Regions from separate parts of the Roseateles sp. GW821-FHT03B02 genome, predicted to be linked through region 3. Evidence: riboswitches for the same ligand, from Rfam matches in the RefSeq annotation. Region 3 holds a riboswitch; each other region holds the start of a gene.
What was found. Region 3 has a riboswitch for S-adenosylhomocysteine ahead of AC07VX_RS09375 (MFS transporter). Riboswitches for the same ligand answer to the same signal wherever they lie in the genome.
Positions count from the first base shown of each region.

Region 1 (2,258 bases), on a different contig from region 3:
TGGTGCTGCAGGGGCGCAAACGCGCGGAGCTGGGCGCGCGCGTGGTGCACTACGACGCAATGCAATGCCTGGTCGTGCCCATGACCATGCTGCCGCGCGGCCAGGTGATCGAGGCCAGCCCGGCCGCGCCTTATGTCTGCGTGCGCCTGAGCTGCGAAACGCAGGCGTTGGCCGAACTGCTGCTGGACGGTGATGCGCGGCCCGACGACGGCGACGCCGGCCTGCATGTCGCCCCTGTCACCGCACCCTTGCTGGACGCCGCCCTGCGCCTGCTGCAGTTGCTGGACAGTCCGCAGGATCTGAAGACGCTGGCGCCGCTGGTGCAGCGAGAGATCCTCTACCGCGTGCTGACCGGGCCGCTGGGTCCGCGACTGCGCACGCTGGCCCAGGGCGACGGCGTCGCGCGCCGGCTCAACCGCGTCATCGAACAGCTGACGCGCCGCTTCGCCGAGCCACTGTCCATCGACGAGTTGGCCGCCCTTGCCCACATGAGCCCATCGACCCTGCACCTGCGCTTCAAGCAGCTGACGGCGCTCTCGCCGCTGCAGTTCCAGAAGCAGATGCGGCTGCAGCAGGCGCGCCGCCTGATGCTGGGCGACGGCCTGGACGCCGCCAGCGCCGCCCACCGGGTCGGCTACGAGAGCCCTTCCCAGTTCAGCCGTGAATACCGTCGCCTCTTCGGCGCCCCGCCGCGCGAGGACATCTCGCTTCTGCGCAGCGCGGGCGGGTAGAATGTCGCCTCCTTCCGAGGAGCGTTGCAACCTCACACATTGAGGCCAGGCTCGGAAGTTCAGCCCCCTGCAACTGCGCTCACCCGCTGGCCGACCGTGCCTGGGTGAGGATTGATCTCCCCTCGCACCGTCATCGCCAGCGGCTTCATTCGCTTGAAGGAGCCCGCTCATGACCGCCAACCTCCCCGCCCATATCGTCAAGGACCTGTCGCTGGCCGACTGGGGCCGCAAGGAAATCAAGATCGCCGAGCACGAGATGCCGGCGCTGATGGCCATCCGCAAGGAATACGCGGCCAGCCAGCCGCTCAAGGGCGCACGCGTCACCGGCTCGCTGCACATGACGATCCAGACGGCCGTGCTGGTCGAGACCCTGCAGGCCCTGGGTGCTGAAGTGCGCTGGGCCTCGTGCAACATTTTCTCCACGCAGGACCACGCCGCTGCCGCGCTGGCCGCCGTCGGCACGCCGGTATTCGCCTACAAGGGCGAGACGCTGGAGGACTACTGGGACTACACCCACCGCATCTTCGAGTTCGCCGGCAAGGGCGAGCCGGGCGAAGGCCCCAACATGATCCTGGACGACGGCGGCGACGCGACGCTGCTGATGCACCTGGGCCAGAAGGCCGAGAAGGATCTGTCCGTGCTGGCCAACCCCGGCAGCGAGGAGGAGCGCATCCTGTTCGCCGCCATCCGCAAGAAGGTCGCCGAGGACGGCAGCTGGTACACGCGCAAGAGCGCCGAGATCATCGGCGTGACGGAAGAGACCACCACGGGCGTGCACCGCCTGAAGGAAATGTCCGCCAGGGGCACGCTGCTGTTCCGCGCCATCAACGTCAACGACTCCGTCACCAAAAGCAAGTTCGACAACCTCTACGGCTGCCGTGAGAGCCTGGTGGACGGCATCAAGCGCGCCACCGACGTGATGGTGGCCGGCAAGATCGCCGTCGTGGCCGGCTACGGCGACGTGGGCAAGGGCTCGGCCCAGGCGCTGCGCGCGCTGTCGGCCCAGGTCTGGGTCACCGAGATCGACCCCATCTGCGCGCTGCAGGCCGCGATGGAGGGCTACCGCGTCGTGACGATGGAATACGCGCAGGACAAGGCCGACATCTTCGTGACGACCACCGGCAACAAGAACGTCATCCGCCACGAGCACATGCTGGCGATGAAGAACAACGCCATCGTCTGCAACATCGGCCACTTCGACAACGAGATCGAGGTCGCGGCGCTCGAAAAGTACGAGTGGGAAGAGATCAAGCCGCAGGTCGACCACGTCATCTTCCCGGACGGCAAGCGCATCATCCTGCTGGCCAAGGGCCGCCTCGTGAACCTGGGCTGCGGCACGGGCCACCCGAGCTATGTGATGAGCTCCTCGTTCGCCAACCAAACCATCGCCCAGATCGAGCTCTACGCCCACAAGGACGCCTACGACATCGGCAAGGTCTACGTGCTGCCCAAGCACCTGGACGAGAAGGTGGCGCGCCTGCAGCTGTCCACGCTGAACGCCCAGCTGACCGAGCTGACCGAGGAGCA
Region 1 covers NZ_JBWKUV010000003.1:211,509-213,766, forward strand. Annotated here, with positions in the region: gene AC07VX_RS10745 (AraC family transcriptional regulator) at 1-731, shown strand, start outside; S-adenosyl-L-homocysteine riboswitch at 742-819, shown strand; gene ahcY (adenosylhomocysteinase) at 901-2,258, shown strand, end outside.
Region 1: it holds a riboswitch for S-adenosylhomocysteine, as region 3 does, so the genes downstream of both, ahcY (adenosylhomocysteinase) here and AC07VX_RS09375 (MFS transporter) in region 3, are expected to answer to the same signal.

Region 2 (2,258 bases), on a different contig from region 3:
TCGAGGTCGTCATACACGCCCACCATGCCGGCGTTGACGATGCCCATGTCCATGCCCGCCTGGATGGCGTGGTACAGGAACACGGTGTGGATGGCCTCGCGCACCGGCTCGTTGCCGCGGAAGCTGAACGACACGTTGCTCACGCCGCCCGACACCTTGGCGCCCGGCAGGTTGGTCTTGATCCAGCGCGTGGCCTCGATGAAGTCCACCGCGTAGTTGTCGTGCTCCTCGATGCCCGTGGCGATGGCGAAGATGTTGGGATCGAAGATGATGTCCTCGGCCGGGAAGTCCACCTCGTCCACCAGGATGCGGTAGGCCCGCGCGCAGATCTCGGTCTTGCGGGCGAAGGTGTCGGCCTGGCCTTGTTCATCGAAGGCCATCACTACGGCCGCGGCGCCGTAGCGCTTCACCAGCCTGGCCTGGCGCTTGAACTCCGCCTCGCCTTCCTTCAGCGAGATCGAGTTGACGATGCCCTTGCCCTGGATGCACTTCAGGCCGGCCTCGATGACGCTCCACTTGGACGAGTCGATCATGATCGGCACGCGGGCGATCTCGGGCTCGCCGGCGATCAGGTTCAGGAAGCGCACCATGGCCGCCTGGCTGTCCAGCATGGCCTCGTCCATGTTGATGTCGATGACCTGGGCGCCGTTCTCGACCTGCTGGCGGGCCACGGCCAGCGCCTCCTCGAACTGGCCGGCCAGGATCATGCGGGCGAAGGCCTTGGAGCCGGTGACGTTGGTGCGCTCGCCGATGTTGACGAACAGGCTGTCGGCGTCGATGGCGACGGGTTCGAGGCCGGAGAGCTTGAGAGGGGGAGGCGAGAGGGTCATCGAGGCAGTCCGCGCGGGGAGATCGATGAGCGCCGTTGGAAAAACGATCCGAGCCTGGGGAAAACCTCGCAGCGCTCCTCGGATGAAGGCGGGAATTCTACGCAGCGCCTCCTTCGCCGTCGCTCAAGTTTGGCTTGCTCCCGCCGAAGGCCCATCAGAATGCTGCGGTCCATGGCCTCCGACCTCATCCCCCTCCCTGCCCGCACGCTGCGTCTGGGCATGACCCTGCCCTACGACCTATTCGACGCCGGCGGCAAGCTGCTGTTCGCGCGCGGCCAGGTGCTGCGCGACTCGCCGCTGGTTCGCAGCCTCGTCGACGGCGGCGCCTGGGTGAATTCCGAGGACACGATGGAGTACCAGCGCGCCCGGGCCCACCGGCTCGACACCCTGGTCATGCAGGACGTGCCCCTGTCAGACATCGCCAAGGCCGACTCCAGCTTCCGCCTGGACCAGCCCGCGGCAACCCGGATCGAGCCGGGCCCGCGCGAGGCCTGGTCGGACCTGCTGCTGCGCACCCACACCCTGCTGCGCGAGGCCGAGCCGGTCGACTTCGCCGGCCGCCTGGCCGGACTGCGCGACGCGGCGCTCAAGCGCCTGCACGCCCACCCCGACGCGACGCTGATGCTGCTGATCTTCGAGAGCAGCCAGGAGTTCGGCGACTACAGCGCCCGCCACGCGCTCCTGACGCTGCTGCTGGCCGACCTCGTCGCCCAGCAGCTGCAGCTGCCGCCCGCGCTGCGCGAGCCCCTGCAGGGCGCCGCGCTGACGATGAACTACGGCGCCGGCGCCGTGCACGACCGCCTCGCGGCACAGGTCGACGCCGCCACGTCCGCCCAGCGCCAGGCCCTGGTCGCCCACGGCGACCGCGCGGCGCAACGGCTGGCCCAGATCGGCATCGCGAACGAGGCCTGGCTGACCGCAGTGCGCCTGCACCACGAGGCCGGCCCCGGCCCCCTCGCCGGCCGCAGCGACGGCGAGAAGCTCGCCCGCCTGCTGCGGCGCATCGACATCTTCGGCGCCCGCCTGTCGCCGCGCCGCAGCCGCCAGGCCCTCAGCGGCGCCGCCGCGGCGCGCGCCGTCTTCCTCGACGAGCGCCAGCAGCCCGACGAAGCCGGCGCGGCGCTAATCAAGGTGGTGGGCCTCTACCCGCCAGGCAGCATCGTGCGCCTGGCCAACGGCGAGGTCGGCATCGTCTTCAAGCGCGGCTTCAGCGCCAACGAACCGCTGGTGGCCGCGCTGCTCGGCAAGAGCGGCAGCCCACTGAGCAATCCGGTACCGCGTGACACCCGCCTGGCCTCGCAGGCCATCGCCGCCAGCCTCGCGCCAGCCGAGCTGAAGCTGCGCGTCAACCTGGAAGCGCTGCTCAAGCTCTGAGCACAGGCTGAACACTCGATCAGGCCGGGCGGCCCACGGGTCGCCAGCGGATGG
Region 2 covers NZ_JBWKUV010000003.1:264,231-266,488, forward strand. Annotated here, with positions in the region: gene metH (methionine synthase) at 1-830, opposite strand, end outside; S-adenosyl-L-homocysteine riboswitch at 851-916, opposite strand; gene AC07VX_RS10980 (HD-GYP domain-containing protein) at 1,002-2,204, shown strand.
Region 2: it holds a riboswitch for S-adenosylhomocysteine, as region 3 does, so the genes downstream of both, metH (methionine synthase) here and AC07VX_RS09375 (MFS transporter) in region 3, are expected to answer to the same signal.

Region 3 (2,258 bases):
GGATAGCGCCACACCAGCGCCGCGCTGGCCAGCAGCTGCAGCAGCACGCCGGAAAACACCGGCACGGCGCTGCCCGCATGCCCCAGGAAAGGCGCCACCAGCTGCGTGCCCAGGGCGCCGGCCGCCAGCAGCGCCAGCACCAGCATGGCCGTGGCACGACCCATCTGGGCCGGCGGCAGGGCCAGGGCGTCGACGAACGTGGCCGGCCCGCGGATGGCCAGCGCACCGCAGAAGCACATCCAGTAGGCCGCCACCGCGCCATAAGGCAGCGCCTGCCCGCCCCAGGCCGTCAGCAGCGCCAGCGTGCAGGCCGCCAGTTGCACCACGCTGCCCAGCCGCACGACGCGCGCATGGCCCAGGCGCGCCGCCAGCCGGCCCGATTGCGAGGCTCCCAGCATGAAGGAGCCGACGCCCAGCACCTGCAGCAGCGCGAACGCCGCCGTGCCCAGGCCCAGCGTGTGCTGCAGCAGCTGCGGCGCACTGGCCAGGAAGGTCAGCAGCGCACCGATGCACAGCGCATGCGAGCCGGCCAGCCGCAGATAGCTGCGGTTGCGCAGGATGCCGAGGTAGCCGGCGTCGTGATCGAGATTGAGCCCGGGCAGCCGGCGTGGCGCGATCTTCACCACCCAGGGCAGCACCAGCAGGGCCAGGGCGGCCAGCACCCAGAAGGTGCCGCGCCAGTCCGTCACGCGCAGAAGCAGTGCGCCCAGCACCGGCCCGGCTGCGGGCACGATGGCCTCGACCATGGAAATGGCGGCAATGCCACGCACGACGTCGGCATCGGCCAGCGTGGCGCGCACGACGGTGGGGGCCACGACCGTGGCCGCTGCGGCCGACACGCCCTGCAGCAGGCGCAACAGCAGCAGTGTCTCGATGTTGGGGGCGAGCGCACAGCCCAGGCTGGTCAGCACCAGCAGCGCCAGGCCGATCTCGATGCACAGGCGCGGTCCGAGGCGGTTCAGCAGTTCGCCCCACAGCAGCTGGGCGGCGGCCAGGCCTGCGAGATAGACGGCCACCGTCGCCTGGGCCAGCGACACGCTGATGCCCAGGCCGGCCTGCAGGGCGGGCACGGCGGGCAGATAGAGATCCATCGCGGCCATGCTGACGCCGGTCACGAAGGCCAGCGGCAGGATGGTGCGTATCGATGCGGAGGTGGATGGCAAGCGGGCCTCTTCTTCACAGAGGGCGCCCTTGTCCGGTCGTCGTCGCCAAGCGTGGCGGAAGCTCCCGGGCTTCCGTCGCAGCACCCCTCGGCGGGACGGCACCACGCGATGCGGTGTGGCGCGGATTCTAGTAGCTGAGGCGTTAGAGGAACTTCACCCTGCAGCGCACACCGGCCGGGATGTCGCCGTTCGGATTGGGCAGCTCCAGCCGCACGCCGAAACTGCCGCTGGCTGAATCCATCACGCCGTCGACGACCTTGATCTGTGCCTTCCACTGGCCCTTGAGCGGCGCCTCGGGCGTGATCTCGGCCGTGTGGCCGGCCTTGATCTGGCCAAGCAACGACACGGGCAGCACCACTTCCACGCGCAGCGGATTCGTCTGCGCCATCTTCAGGATGGGCCGCGAGCCCTCGCCCGTGAAAGCCAGCTCGCCCGGGTTTTGCAGGCGGTCGGTCACCACGCCGTTGAAGGGCGCGCGCAGGGCGCGCTGCTTCATGACGGCATTCAGGCGCTGGGCCTCGATGCCTGCCAGACGCCGGTTGTCCACGGCCAGGGCCAGCTCGGCCTCGGCGACGCGCAGCTCGGCCTGGGCCTCGTCGCGGTCCTGGGCGGTGATGTAGTTCTGCTCGCGCAGGTCCTCGCGGCGGCGGAACTTCTCGCGGGCGTAGTCGGCGCGGGCGCGCGCCACGCGCAGCTCGGCCTCCGACTCGGCTCGCTGCTGGGCGCCGGCCAGGGCTTCGCGCTCGACGCTGCCGTCCAGCAGCACCAGGGTGTCGCCCGCCCTCACCTGGCTGCCGCGCTCCACCAGCACCTTGTCGATGAGCGCGTTGGCCGGGCTGCGGATCTCGATGCGCTGGTTGGGCTCGATGAGGCAGTCATGGCCGGCCGGCGCAGCGGCGGGCTTGGGCGTTTGCGCCATGGCGGCGGCAGGCAGGAGCAGCAGCGGGAGAACAAATCTCATATCTGGTTTCCGGCGAATCCAAGCAGGTTGTCGAGTTGGCGGTCGGCCTTGAGGGTGCGGTAGCGCATGGCGGCATGCAGGCGGCCGGCATGGCCTTGCGCGGCGCGGCGCAGCAGTTCCAGCGCCCAGGCGGG
Region 3 covers NZ_JBWKUV010000002.1:664,001-666,258, forward strand. Annotated here, with positions in the region: gene AC07VX_RS09375 (MFS transporter) at 1-1,163, opposite strand, end outside; S-adenosyl-L-homocysteine riboswitch at 1,177-1,258, opposite strand; gene AC07VX_RS09380 (efflux RND transporter periplasmic adaptor subunit) at 1,306-2,124, opposite strand; gene AC07VX_RS09385 (preprotein translocase subunit SecA) at 2,121-2,258, opposite strand, start outside.